DNA from 2 places in the Nocardia sp. NPDC059177 genome. Region 2 is predicted to be linked to the other one. Evidence: predicted binding sites of a transcription regulator. Region 2 holds the regulator's gene; the other holds the start of a gene.
What was found. The regulator HspR, encoded in region 2, represses chaperone genes until heat shock. The targets are predictions, from matches to a motif close to ANNTGAGTNNNNNNNACTCANNT.
Positions count from the first base shown of each region.

Region 1: lon (endopeptidase La) is a predicted target of HspR. The motif match lies at 5,089-5,111, and genes of this name have one in related genera.

Region 1 covers NZ_JBHZBX010000002.1:28,863-35,722, reverse strand. The annotation lists gene ACFXK0_RS03320 (TIGR03084 family metal-binding protein) at 1-367, opposite strand, end outside; gene ACFXK0_RS03315 (hypothetical protein) at 475-1,830, opposite strand; gene ACFXK0_RS03310 (TetR/AcrR family transcriptional regulator) at 2,227-2,847, opposite strand; gene ACFXK0_RS03305 (hypothetical protein) at 3,016-3,714, shown strand; gene ACFXK0_RS03300 (DUF2613 domain-containing protein) at 3,745-3,915, shown strand; gene ACFXK0_RS03295 (DUF3068 domain-containing protein) at 3,912-4,973, shown strand; gene lon (endopeptidase La) at 5,126-6,860, shown strand, end outside.
Region 2 covers NZ_JBHZBX010000015.1:120,805-127,664, reverse strand. The annotation lists gene ACFXK0_RS19920 (dynamin family protein) at 1-537, shown strand, start outside; gene ACFXK0_RS19915 (hypothetical protein) at 722-994, opposite strand; gene dnaK (molecular chaperone DnaK) at 1,409-3,271, shown strand; gene grpE (nucleotide exchange factor GrpE) at 3,307-3,822, shown strand; gene dnaJ (molecular chaperone DnaJ) at 3,844-5,034, shown strand; gene ACFXK0_RS19895 (heat shock protein transcriptional repressor HspR) at 5,034-5,435, shown strand; gene ACFXK0_RS19890 (globin domain-containing protein) at 6,051-6,860, shown strand, end outside.

The DNA of each region.
Region 1 (6,860 bases), on a different contig from region 2:
CGAACCAGGGCAGCTTGGTGCCGGCGGGGACGGCCGCCAGCGCCGCGATGAGCTGCGCGCGGCCGCTGCGCCAGCGCGGCAGCAGCTCGGCGGGCGGGATCTGGGCGATCTCCTCGGCGCCTTCGTCGACGAAGGTGAACATCTTGGGCGCGGCCTCGGCGAGCAGTTCGGCGAAGCGCGGCTGGTCGGTGACGGCCAGCAGCGATACCTCATCGGTCCAGGTCAGATGCGCGATCTGGGTGGAGATGTCCCAGCGCGGTGACGGGGTCGGCGTCTGCCACTGCGCGGCGGTCAGCGGGGCGAGGAGGTTTTCCAGATCCGCGCATTCGGCGGCGAAATCGTCGAGGAGTGCTGCGAGGTCAGCCATCTGTTCCCTTGCCGAATCGTGGCGCGACCTGGGCCGGGCGCGCCGTCGTCACCAAGAATCGCAGCGGGCCCGAAAAAATGCAAGCATGCGTGCTTGTTCTTGCGGGGCTACCACCCGAAGGTGATCAGGTGGATCGCGCCGACGGCGATACCGAGGACACCGCCGTGCAGGTACAGCAGCCAGGCGTCCTGCTCGACGGCCGCGTAGAACATCTCCATGAACTCGCCGGGCGTGAGTTTCTGCAGCTTGCGGTCGGCGAAGGAATCGATCTTCTCTGCCTGTTCGCGGACGAACTTCTCGTCTTCGACCATGGTCGGCGCCAGGCTCAGCCCGGCTCCGGCGCCCGCGGTCGCCAGGTTCTCGAAGCTCTTCTTGCCGATCGCCGCGCGCACCATGAACGCGGTCGGTCCCAGCTGCTGGTGGATCTCCTCGGCGACCACGCGCTCGATGAGCTGACGGGTCTTGTCGCCGTTGGGGCCATCGAGCAGCTCGTTGGACAGGTTCTCCACGGTCAGCACCTGGTAGGCCAGGATGTGCGCGAGGTCGGTCGCGGCCTGCGGCTGGCGCTTGGCCAGCAGCGCCTGGCGCCACAGGTACTTGTAGCGCGGCTGCGGATCGCCGGGCTCGAACACCATCTTGATCGCGATGACGTTCACCGTCACCCCGATCATCGCCGAGGCGAACAGCACGATCGCCCAGGCCGGGATCGCCGAGATGTAGGGGATCTGCGGGTGCACATGCAGATACAGCGCCAGGATCAGGCCGAACGGCGCGCCGAGCAGGCCGACCCGCGACATGAACTTGAGCTCCGGCGCCGCGATGGTGGTGGTCAGGTCCTTGAGGATGTACGGGTTCTTCTCCAGGTACCGGATGACGAAGTTCTTCACGTCGAGCAGCTGGTCGATATTGTCGCCCAGGTTCTCGAACGCGCGCCGGCTCAACGCGGGCAGCTGCCGGTCCACCCGCTGGTAGACGGCCTGTTTCACCTGCCGCGGCAGCGAGCGCCACAGATCGGGGTTCTCCCGGTACATGATCTCGTCGACGATCGGCTGCACCTGCGGGCGGGCGCGTTCGGCGAGGTAGTCGGCGATGCCGTCGAGGTCGAGTTCGTGGATGAAGTCACGCGGGCTGCCGATCCGCATCAGCGCCTTGTCGACGCAGATGCTGGCCATCTTCTCCGCGCGGGCGGGGATGAAACCCTGGAAGCCGAGCCTGCGTCCGTCGCCGGAGAAGGTCGGCAGTACCTGCACCCGCCGCGGCAGGTACGGGTACAGGATGTGCAGCATCGGCACCCGAAATCCCTTGAACTGCACCGGCCAGAACAGCATCAGCACGCCGGTCCAGTTGGTGAGCCAGCCGGCCAGCGCGCTGAAGATCGGGAAACTCACCAGGTCGACCACGAACTTCGATTGCCCCGTCAGTTCTTCCCAATCGATGAAGAGGCCGGAGGCGAGTGTGGTCATCGAAGAGCCCCCTAGTACTGACGCGCGAAGAACGTAAAACCTCGAGAACGTTGAGGATAAGCCAATCACACTTCTGTCTCGCCGGAACCCGGCCGAACTGGAACAGGTTGCCGTCCGATTGCCCGTGGTGGTGGGCCCCTACTCGCCAGTAGTCGAGCGTCCAGAATATTTTCCGGCGAGCCATCTACCGTCGGTGTCCTGCGGAATCGGTGATCGATGACATTTCCGCAGGTGATGACAGTCTCAGAAATTCAGCCGTTGCGATTTGGGTCACTGTTGTGTAAAACTCTCGGACCACACTGTGGAGCCGACCGGTCTCACAATGTCCGGAAAGGGAGAGGGTTGAGCTTGCAGCACGTGCGCGAAGTTGCCACCCTCCCGTCGGCTGCGCAGAAATCAGTCCGACCCGATCAGCGACAGGGCCGCCCTGGTGAGCAGTTCCACGAGCTCGTCGACCGGCGGACGCGACTCGCGCAGCAACCACTCGTGCGCCATGCCGTTGACCGCGCCGGTGATCAGCGCGGTGGTCAGCTGGGCGTCGCCGCGCAACCGCTGGCCGATGCCGTCGAGTGCCGCCTCGATCAGCGCCGACCAGGCGTGCCTGCGCGTGCGCCTGCGATCCTCCATCCGATCGCTGACCCCGACCACCTCGATCAGCGCCACCTGGGCCCGGTACGGATCCGAACCGAGCGATTCCAGGTAGGCCGCGAAGCCGGTCCGCAGCGCGGTCTCCGGATCGGTCGGCTTGGGCAGCGCGACCAGATCGGCCGCGACCGCGTTCGCCGCGTCGTCCTGGATCCGGTCGTAGGCCGCGAGCAGTACATCCTCGCGGGTCTCGAACTCCTCGTAGAACTGCCGCTTGGACAACCCTGCCGCGGCACACACCTCGGCGAGGGAACACGTGGCGTAGCCGCGTTCGGCGAAGATGCGCGTTGCTGCTTCCAGGAACCGCTGTCGCCGTTCGGCTTTACGCGCGACGACTGTACGACCCCCATACCGTCTGTCCGCTGTAGTCACCTCTCCAAAGTATCTGAAACCCGGGATCACACTGACGTTTCCGGTGTGTTCTATTTATCCCACGAAAAGAAGGACGGCTGACCAGTGTTGCGCACCCGAGGATCGCGGACCGCTCTGTCCGCATTCGTACTAGCGGTGAGTGCGTCACTCGCTGCCCCGACGCCGGCGATGGCTGCCCCGCAGCCCGCCGCGGTCGCGCCGAGCGTTCCGGCGGTCCCGGAGAACGTGTCCGCCGAGGCGCTGGCCGCGCTGGCGCCGACGATGGTGGGCGCCATCTCGGCGCCGGCCCCCATCGCCGGTGGCGCGCAAGCCGCGATCCTGGCGCAGGCGCGTGTGCTGCTGGCCACCCCCGGCATCCCGGAGAAGGTCAAGACCACGCTCGAGAAGGTCATCACCTTCCTCGACGGCAGTGGCGGCGGCGGTCCCGACCTGCCGCCCGCCGACGGCCCGGTGATCTCGCAGTTCCTCTACCCGACCATCGGTAAAGGCTGCATCAGCGATTCCGGCGACTCGGTCGGCACCGCGCTCGCGGTCGCAGGCCCGGCCGAACTGCCGCCGCCGGGACCGCAGGCGGGCCAGACCGGCTTCGTCTTCACCGCGCTGGGCACCGAGACGCCCACCGTCACCCAGGATCCGCCGATGACGGTGCAGTGGATCAACCTCAGCACGGGCCGCACCGGCAACACGCCGCTGACCACCGAGGCCGGCATCAACCCCGACGGCCCGGCCACCCTGTCCGCCGTCGCCGACACCGGTTCAGGCCGGATCGCCGCGGTGATCTCCGGTTCGCTCACCACGACGACCGCCGACGCCGAGGTCCGTACCTGCTCGTTCGCCCCGACTCTGGGGTTCTTCTCCGTCGCCTGAGTCGACACCACGTATTGGAGTTCGATCTTTATGAAGTTCGCCGTTCCCGGCCTGATCAGTGGGCTGGCAGGCGCGGTTCTAGGGGTGATTGTCGTCATCGGCATCACCGCGGCCGCACAACAGAATTCGATACCGGCACCCGAGGCCACCGCTGACCCGGGCTCCTCGCTGCTGGGCGACGTACAGTACGGCAGCCGATGAGCGGCGCGCGCAGGACCATCGCCTGCGTTCTCGTCGGCCTCGGCGCGCTGCTGCTGGCCGCCGCCGTCATGATCCCCACCTACACCGTCGGCAAGGTCGGCAAGACCCCCCTCGACCTGAAGATCACCACCATCGCGCGCAGCGTGCCCGGCGAGGACAGCATGGTGCTGGACTCCAAGTCGCTCACCTCGCCCGAGGGCGCGGCTCGGGTGGAAACCGATGTGCCCCTGTTCTCTCAGCGGTACCTCACCGTGGAAGAGCCCTCCGGTGCCGAGCAGATGACCATCCAGGCCGGTCAGACGCTGAGCCGTACCGACATCGACGGTGCCGCCGGTCTGCTGACCGCCTCCATCGACCGCGTCACCATCGACCGGATCAGCGGCGAACCGATCGATGCCTCGCCCAACGGTTCGATCGCCGTGCTGAACAAGGACGGCACGCCGCTGGCCGATGAGTCGCAGCGGGTCGGCCTGCAGTACCGCTTCCCGATCGGCACCGAGAAGAAGTCCTACCCGTACTTCGACCTCAACGCGCGCGCCACCTACGACATGGAATTCGTCGAGGAGACCGAGATCAACGGGATGCCGGTCTACTACTTCAAGCAGACCGTCCCGGTGACCAACATGTGGGATGTCATCGAGTCCCCGACGCACAAGCTCACCCTGCCCGCCGCCAAATGGGGCCTCGAGGGCGAGGAGCCGGTCACCATGACCCGCTTCTACACCAACACTCGTGACGTGTGGGTCGAGCCGAAGACCGGCACCGTGATCAAGGGCGGCGAGCAGTTGCACCTGTTCTACGGTCGCTCCGCCGACCAGGTCGATGTGACCGCCCTCAAATCGCACCTCGTCTTCGACGAGCCGACCATCGAATCCCAGATGGCGGTCGCCCAGGACAGCATCGACAAGCTGTCGCTGTTCGGTAGCACCCTGCCGATCATCCTCGGCGTCCTCGGTGGCGTCTCGATCATCGCCGGCGTCGTCCTCGGCATCCTGAGCGGCCGTGGCCGTGGCCGTCTGATCGATCCGCCGACCGAGCGCTTCGACCGAAACCTCTAACCCCCTGCAAGAAGAACGCCCCGGCTGCCTGCCCGAACCGCAGGCAGTCCGGGGCGTTCTCCTTTTCGCCCACAGTGAACGGCGCGACCTGGTGGAACAAAGGGCGGAGAGGCCATGTTGAGTCAGCAAAGCTCAACTTTGGAAGGGTCGACATGACTTCAGCTCAGAACCTGCCGGTGCTGTTCCTGACCGATCCGATCGTGCTGCCGGGCATGGTCGTGCCCATCGAACTGGACGAGTCGGCGCAAGCCGCCATCGACGCCGCGCAGGCAGGCAAGACCGGGGCCGTGCTGGTCGCGCCGCGGCTGGACCAGGGCTACGCGTCCTACGGCGTCGTGGCCACCATCGAGCAGGTCGGGCGGATGCGCGGCGGCGCCCCCGCCGCGGTGTTGAAGGCCGAACGCAGGGCGCGCATCGGGCACGGGGTCACCGGGCCGGGCGCGGCGCTGTGGGTGGAGGCCGAACCCGTCGAGGCCGTCGAGCCCGACGAGCGGACCCGCGCGCTCGCCGCCGAATACAAGAAACTCGTCGTCGCGGTACTGCAACGGCGCGAGGCCTGGCAGATCATCGACATCGTCAACCAGCTCGACAGCCCCGACGCCATCGCCGACACCGCAGGCTACGCGCCCTACCTGTCCGACGAGCAGAAGCGCGAACTGCTCGAAACCCCCGACATCGCCACCCGGCTGACCAAGCAGATCGCCTGGATCACCGACCACATCGCCGAGGTCGAGGTCACCGACAAGATCTCCGAGGACGTCCGCGACGGCATGGAGAAGAGCCAGCGCGAATTCCTGCTGCGCCAGCAGCTCAACGCCATCCGCAAGGAACTCGGCGAAGACGAACCCGACGGCGCCGACGACTACCGCACCCGGATCGAAACCGCCGACCTGCCCGAACATGTGCGCGCCGAGGCGCTGCGCGAAGTCGGCAGGCTGGAACGCGCCAGCGACCAGAGCCCGGAATCGGGCTGGATCCGCACCTGGCTCGACACCGTGCTCGACCTGCCCTGGACGGTGAAAACCGAAGACAGCGCCGATGTCCCGGCCGCCCGTGCCGTGCTCGACGCCGATCACCACGGCCTCGACGAGGTGAAGGACCGCATGGTCGAGTACCTGGCGGTGCGTGCGCGCCGGGCCTCGCGTGGTCTGGAGGTCGTCGGTGGGCGCGGCTCCGGCGCGGTGCTGGTGCTGGTCGGCCCGCCCGGTGTCGGCAAGACCTCGCTCGGTGAATCGGTGGCGAAGGCGCTGGGCCGCAAGTTCGTTCGCGTCGCCCTGGGCGGTGTGCGCGACGAGGCGGAGATCCGTGGGCACCGCCGCACCTACGTCGGCGCGCTGCCCGGCCGGATCGTGCGCGCGGTCAAGGAGGCGGGGTCGATGAATCCCGTTGTCCTGCTGGACGAGATCGACAAGGTCGGCTCCGATTTCCGCGGTGATCCGGCGGCGGCGCTGCTCGAGGTCCTCGACCCCGCGCAGAACCACACCTTCCGCGACCACTATCTGGACCTGGACCTCGACCTGTCCGATGTCCTGTTCATCGCGACCGCCAATGTCATGGACACCATCCCCGGCCCCCTGCTGGACCGGATGGAGCTCATCACCGTCGACGGCTACACCGAGGCCGACAAGGTGGCCATCGCCCGCGACTTCCTGGTGCCCCGGCAACTGGAACGCAACGCGCTGACCACCGAAGAAGTCGCGATCACCGACGCGGCCCTGCGCGAAATCGCGGCCAACTACACCCGCGAGGCCGGTGTACGCCAGATGGAACGCCTGGTCGCGAAAGCCCTGCGCAAGGCGGCGACCCAGCTGGTCACCGCCGGTGACTCGCTCGGCTACGACCCGTCGCTCGGGTACGGCAATGTGGTCGACTTCAACGTACCCACCA
Region 2 (6,860 bases):
CTCGACCACGTGGGTACGGTCACCGGCACCGGCACCCTGGCCGAACTGGAGCCCGATATCGGCGTCGTCTCGAAGGTCCTCGTCGGTATGCGCGGTTCCTACGGTGGCGTCTTGATGGTGGGTCTGGCAACGACTTTCGCGGGCCTGGCGATGCTTAACCCGATCTCGATCGGCGCGGGCGTGCTGGTCGGTGGCAAGGCCTACCGCGACGACAAGCAGGCCCGTCTGACCCGCCGCCGCGGTGAGGCGAAGAACGCCGTCCGCCGTTTCCTCGACGATGTCGCCTTCCAAGCGGGCAAGGATTCCAAGGATCGCATGCACGGCATCCACCGCGCCCTCCGCGACCACTACGCGGGAATCGCCGAGCGCAGCCTCCGCTCCATCGACGAATCTCTCACTGCCGCACAGGAAGCCGCCACCTCAGCGGCCACCGACCGTGCCACCCGCACCGCCCTCCTCGAACGCCGCCTCACCGCCGTAGCCGACCTCCGCCGCTACGCCGACCAATTCCACACCCAGCCCCAACTCCTCGCCTAGTGACACCTGGTCAGTTGATCACCAGGCCCTCAGGGATTTCGCCTCTCGGGCGATGTCTCCCTGGTGGCCTGGTGATCAACTGACCAGCTGGCTAGTTCGGCATGGGCGGGCGTAGGCGGGCGCGGAATTGCCCTCGGTGGTTGTGGGTGGGCCCGCTCAGGGCCCGCCGAAGGAGTTCAGCCCATCAGATGAAGTAGGCGGTGCCGGTGGAGCTGCCGGTGCCGTAGCCGAGGCTCTTGGCGAACTCCTTCAAAGCGATCAGCGCGTGGCCGACCGGTCCCGGGTCGCTGCACGATCCGCCGACCGAGGAGAACGTGCAGCCGTCGTCGGCCACCGTACTCACACCGCTGTCGGCCGACGCGGTTCCCGCGCCCCCGATCAGCACGCCCCCGACCACGGCGACGGCCAGCGCCGCCCCGCTGATCCCACGCTTCCACTGAACCTTCGATGACTGCATGACATCGAAACTATCCGCTCGGGACCGTCTTTCGTCCCCGATCGATGCCCCCAATATTCCTCGCGGAGTTTCATACTGTGACGATTTCGGGCTCGCGCGGCTGGGCGTCCGTCCGCATCCCGATCCCATGCAGCAATGTGTACCGGAACGCCTCGGCGAAGTCGGCTCCGGCCCGATCGCCTCCGTCACGATCCCGCATCGCGGGCGGCGGTTGAGCGCAGGCGGCGCAAGAATAGCTAGGGTTCGCGGGAATGAATCGCCGCAGCTGCTGGTTGTGCTGATCAACAAGATTGAGTGTGACCGACTCAAGTCCGGGTTGACTCCGGACGGATCTCGAGGGCAGGATTGAGTCCACCACACTCAGCGTTGCTCGAGACTGATGTCCTAGAAACGTACAAACAGGAGGAAATCACTATGGCTCGTGCGGTCGGAATCGACCTCGGGACCACGAACTCTGTCGTCGCCGTGCTGGAAGGCGGTGAGCCGGTCGTCGTCGCGAACTCGGAAGGCTCGCGCACCACCCCCTCGATCGTCGCCTTCGCCAAGAACGGCGAGGTTCTCGTCGGTCAGCCCGCGAAGAACCAGGCGGTCACCAACGTCGACCGCACGATCCGCTCGGTCAAGCGCCACATCGGCACCGACTGGTCCGTGGAGATCGACGACAAGAAGTACACGCCGCAGGAGATCTCCGCGCGCACGCTGATGAAGCTCAAGCGCGACGCCGAGGCCTACCTCGGCGAGGAGATCACCGACGCGGTCATCACCGTCCCGGCCTACTTCGAGGACGCCCAGCGTCAGGCCACCAAGGAAGCCGGCCAGATCGCCGGTCTGAACGTGCTGCGCATCGTCAACGAGCCCACCGCGGCCGCGCTCGCGTACGGCCTGGACAAGGGCGACAAAGAGCAGACCATCCTGGTCTTCGACCTCGGTGGCGGCACCTTCGACGTCTCGCTGCTGGAGATCGGCGAGGGCGTCGTCGAGGTCCGCGCGACCTCCGGTGACAACCACCTCGGTGGCGACGACTGGGACGAGCGCGTCGTGACCTGGCTGGTCGACAAGTTCAAGGCCAGCTCGGGTATCGACCTGACCAAGGACAAGATGGCCCTGCAGCGTCTGCGCGAGGCCGCCGAGAAGGCGAAGATCGAGCTGAGCTCCAGCCAGAGCACCTCGATCAACCTGCCCTACATCACCGTGGACGCGGACAAGAACCCGCTGTTCCTCGACGAGCAGCTGACCCGCTCGGAGTTCCAGAAGATCACCTCCGATCTGCTGGATCGCACCCGCGCGCCGTTCCAGTCCGTGATCAAGGACGCCGGCATCAACGTGGCCGACATCGATCACGTCGTGCTCGTCGGTGGCTCCACCCGTATGCCCGCCGTCTCCGACCTGGTCAAGGAACTGACCGGTGGCCGTGAGCCGAACAAGGGCGTGAACCCGGACGAGGTCGTCGCCGTCGGCGCCGCCCTGCAGGCCGGTGTGCTCAAGGGTGAGGTCAAGGACGTCCTGCTGCTCGATGTCACCCCGCTGTCGCTGGGTATCGAGACCAAGGGTGGCGTGATGACCAAGCTCATCGAGCGCAACACCACCATCCCGACCAAGCGCTCGGAGACTTTCACCACTGCTGACGACAACCAGCCGTCGGTGCAGATCCAGGTGTTCCAGGGTGAGCGCGAGATCGCCTCGCACAACAAGCTGCTCGGTTCCTTCGAGCTGACCGGCCTGCCCCCGGCCCCGCGTGGCGTGCCGCAGATCGAGGTCACCTTCGACATCGACGCCAACGGCATCGTGCACGTGACCGCCAAGGACAAGGGCACCGGCAAGGAGAACAAGATCAAGATCCAGGACGGCTCCGGCCTGTCCAAGGAAGAGATCGACCGGATGGTCAAGGACGCCGAGGCGCACGCCGCCGAGGACAAGACCCGCCGCGAAGAGGCCGAGACCCGCAACCAGGCCGAGTCGCTGGTGCACCAGACCGAGAAGTTCATCACCGAGCAGAAGGCGAGCGAGGGCGGCGCGCAGGTGTCGGCCGAGCTGCTGGCCGATGCCGAGAACGCGGTCGCCGAGGCGAAGAAGGCGCTCGAGGGCACCGATATCGCGGCCATCAAGACCGCGGTGGAGAAGCTGGCCACCGAGTCGCAGAAGGTCGGCCAGGCGATCTACGAGTCGCAGGCCGCCCAGGACGCGCAGACCGGCGCCGCCGGTAATGGCGCGGGCCCGGCCGACGACGACCAGGTCGTCGATGCCGAGGTCGTCGACGACCCGGCAGACAAGAAGTGACCGAGGCCAACTCCGAGCAGGAGTTGATCACCGACATCGTCGAGGACACCGACGCCCCCGAGGCGGAGGTGCTCGACGCCGAGACCGAGGCGCCGGTCAGCGACGAGCTGGCCGAGCGCACGGCCGACCTGCAGCGGTTGACCGCGGAATACGCGAACTACCGCCGCCGGGTCGAGCGCGACCGGCAGGCCAACATCGACGCGGCCAAGGCCGCGGTGGTGACCGAACTGCTCGGCGTGCTCGACGATCTGGACCGGGCCAGGGCGCACGGCGACCTGGAGACCGGCCCGCTCAAGGCCGTCGCCGACAAGCTCGAGACCGCGCTCACCAAGCAGGGTCTCGTCGAGTTCGGCCTCGTCGGTGATCCGTTCGACCCGACGCTGCACGAGGCAGTGCAGCACGAGGGTTCGGGCGCGGATCCGGTGATCGGTGTGGTCATGCGCAAGGGCTATCGGTTCGGCGACCGGGTGCTTCGGCATGCCATGGTCGGGGTAACCGATGCCGAGGTCGCCGAGGCATCGGATCCGGATGCCGACGCCGACAGCGAGTAAAGCGAGAGGAGGAGATGCCCGGTGAGCCAACGGGAGTGGATCGAGAAGGACTTCTACAAGGAGCTGGGTGTCTCCTCCGGCGCCTCGCAGGACGAGATCAAGAAGGCCTACCGCAAACTGGCCCGTGATCTGCACCCGGATTCCAATCCGGGTGACACCAAGGCCGAGGAGCGGTTCAAGGCCGTCAGCGAAGCCAACGCGGTGCTGTCGGACCCGGCCAAGCGCAAGGAGTACGACGAGACGCGCCGCCTGTTCGCGGGCGGCGGCGGTGGCGGCCGTGCCTACGGCGGGTTCAATCCCGGTGCGGGCGGCGGCTTCTCGCAGGACTTCAATATCGGTGACATCTTCGGTCAGGCCGGTGGCGCCGGTGGCGCAGCCGGTGACGGCGGGCTCGGCGATCTGCTGGGCGGGCTGTTCAACCGGGGTGGTGGCGCGCGCGGTGCGAGCCGTCCGCGTCGCGGTGCCGATGTGGAGACCGAGACCACGCTGGGTTTCCGCGAGGCGGCTCAGGGTGTCACCGTGCCGCTGCGGATGACCAGTCCGTCGCCGTGCACCACCTGCCACGGGTCCGGCGCCAAGCCGGGCACCAGCCCGCGGGTGTGCCCGAACTGCAACGGGGCCGGTGTCGTCAGCCGTAATCAGGGTGCGTTCGGTTTCAGCGAGCCCTGCGACGACTGCCGCGGCACCGGGTCGATCATCGACGACCCGTGCTCGGACTGCTCGGGTTCTGGCATCCAGAACCGCACCCGCACCATCACCGTCCGGATTCCGCCGGGCGTCAGCGATGGGCAGAAGATCCGGCTCGCCGGACAGGGTGAGGCGGGGCTGCGCGGGGCGCCGTCGGGCGACCTGTATGTCACGGTGCACGTCAGCCAGGACAAGGTCTTCGGCCGTCAGGGCGACGACCTCACCCTGGTGCTCCCGGTGAGTTACAGCGAATTGGTGCTGGGGACAACTGTTTCCGTACCGACGCTGGACGGCCGGGTCGGCGTGAAGGTGCCGCCGGGCACTGCCGACGGGCGTATCCTGCGGGTACGCGGTCGCGGTGTGCCCAAGCGCGGTGCGGCAGGCGGCGCCGGTGACCTGCTGGTCACGGTGAAGGTCGCGGTTCCGCAGGCGCTGGACTCCGACGCCACCGATGCGCTCAAGCGCTATCAGGAGGCCGAGAAGGCCAGTGGCTTCGATCCGCGTGCAGGATGGGCGGGTGCTTGATGTCCGATAGTCCGAAGTCCGCGTCGGGTGGTGGCTCGCGTGCCGAGTTCTTCATGATCTCAGTGGCGGCTCAGCTGGCGGGTATGCACGCGCAGACGTTGCGCACCTATGACCGGCTGGGTTTGGTCACGCCCCAACGCACTTCGGGCGGCGGACGCCGGTATTCGGCCCGCGACGTGGAACTGCTGCGCGAAGTGCAGCGGTTGTCGCAGGACGAGGGCGTCAATCTCGCCGGCATCAAGCGCATCATCGAGCTCACCAACCAGGTGGAGGCGTTGCAGCAGCGCGTCGAGGAGATGAGTGCGGAGCTGGAGCGGTTGCGGGCGGGCTACCGGCCCGACCTGACCCCGCCTCAGCGCAGTACCGCACTGGTGGTGTGGCAGCCACGTCATCGGCGCTGAGATCGTTCGATTCGCGGGCCCCCGGTTCGATATCCATCGCGGTGGATGCGGACCGGGGGCTCGTTCGTCTCCGGACAACGATCGGCGATCGCCTGGTGACTATCCAGCAACCACTTTATTAACTGACCTTGTTGTCCGAAAGGTCCGGTCCAGCCCTGTGAAGTGGGGATATATCACCGAGGCAGAGCGAAAGTTTGCTGGATGGACGCTGAATTCGGGTCGAAGATGCGGCAATTCGGCATTTCCGGCCAGCCACTCCAGTCCCAGCTACCCGCGTGTCATGGCCCGGCGTGCCGTCCTCGATCGACCGGCTGCCGTAGCGGAAAGGTCGCTCTACCAGGCACATTGACCTTCGGGCTGGGCAAATGCCGGGAAGATCACGGAAGTGTGAGGTCACATTCCGATGCGTTTTGCAGACACCGGGTTCGTTTTCCGGGGATACTGCCGCGTTCCCCCTGGTTTGTTTAGAATTACACGTGTGATGTTTAAGAGTACGATTCCGAAGCTGGCAAACCTCGCCTAGACTTCTCGGCATCGGCTGCTGACGAGTGTCCTCCCAGCCCGTCACTCGCCGGCGCGGACTGCGTTCGATGGCGAAACGAGGTTGTGACACATATGGATTCGCGGACTGTCGCTTTGATCCGTACTACGTTCAAGGCGGTTGCTGCGGAAGACGGTGGGCCCGAGCGGCTGTCGAGGTCGTTCTACTCGATCCTGTTCACGGACTACCCGCCGATCCGTGACTACTTCCCGGCTGCCATGGACGCCCAGCGCGACCGTCTGGTCACCGCCATCGGCTACGCGCTCGACCGGCTGGAGGAGCCCGACAAGCTGCTGCCGTTCCTGGCCCAGCTCGGGCGCGACCATCGCAAGTACGGAGTGCGTCCCGACCACTATGACGCCGTGGCCAATTCGCTGAAGGCGGCCATGCGCGAGTTCGCCGGCACCGAGATGTGGACCGACGAGGTCGCCGCCGCCTGGGACGAGGGGCTGGACATGATCGGCGGCGCGATGATCAGCGCGGCCGAGAAGGAAACCACCCCCTCGGTCTGGACCGCCTCGGTCGTCGAGTGCCGCGAGGTGCTGCGCAACCTATCGATCATCCGGGTGCAGCTCGATCAGCCGATGGAGTACGCGGCGGGTCAGTACCTCAGTGTGCAGATCCCGGCCCGGCCGCGGATGTGGCGCTACCTGTCCCCGGCCAACCCCGCCAATGCCAACGGCGAGATCGAGTTCCACGTGCGCAGTGTGCTCGGCGGGTGGGTCAGCCCGGCCATGGTCGCGCACACCGCCGTCGGCGACCAGTGGCAGCTCGGTTCCCCGCTCGGCGGGCTCGGCGTGCCGCGCAACACCAAACGCAAGATGCTCATGGTCGGCTGCGGCACCGGCATCGCGCCGCTGCGCGCCCAGATCATGGCGATGGCC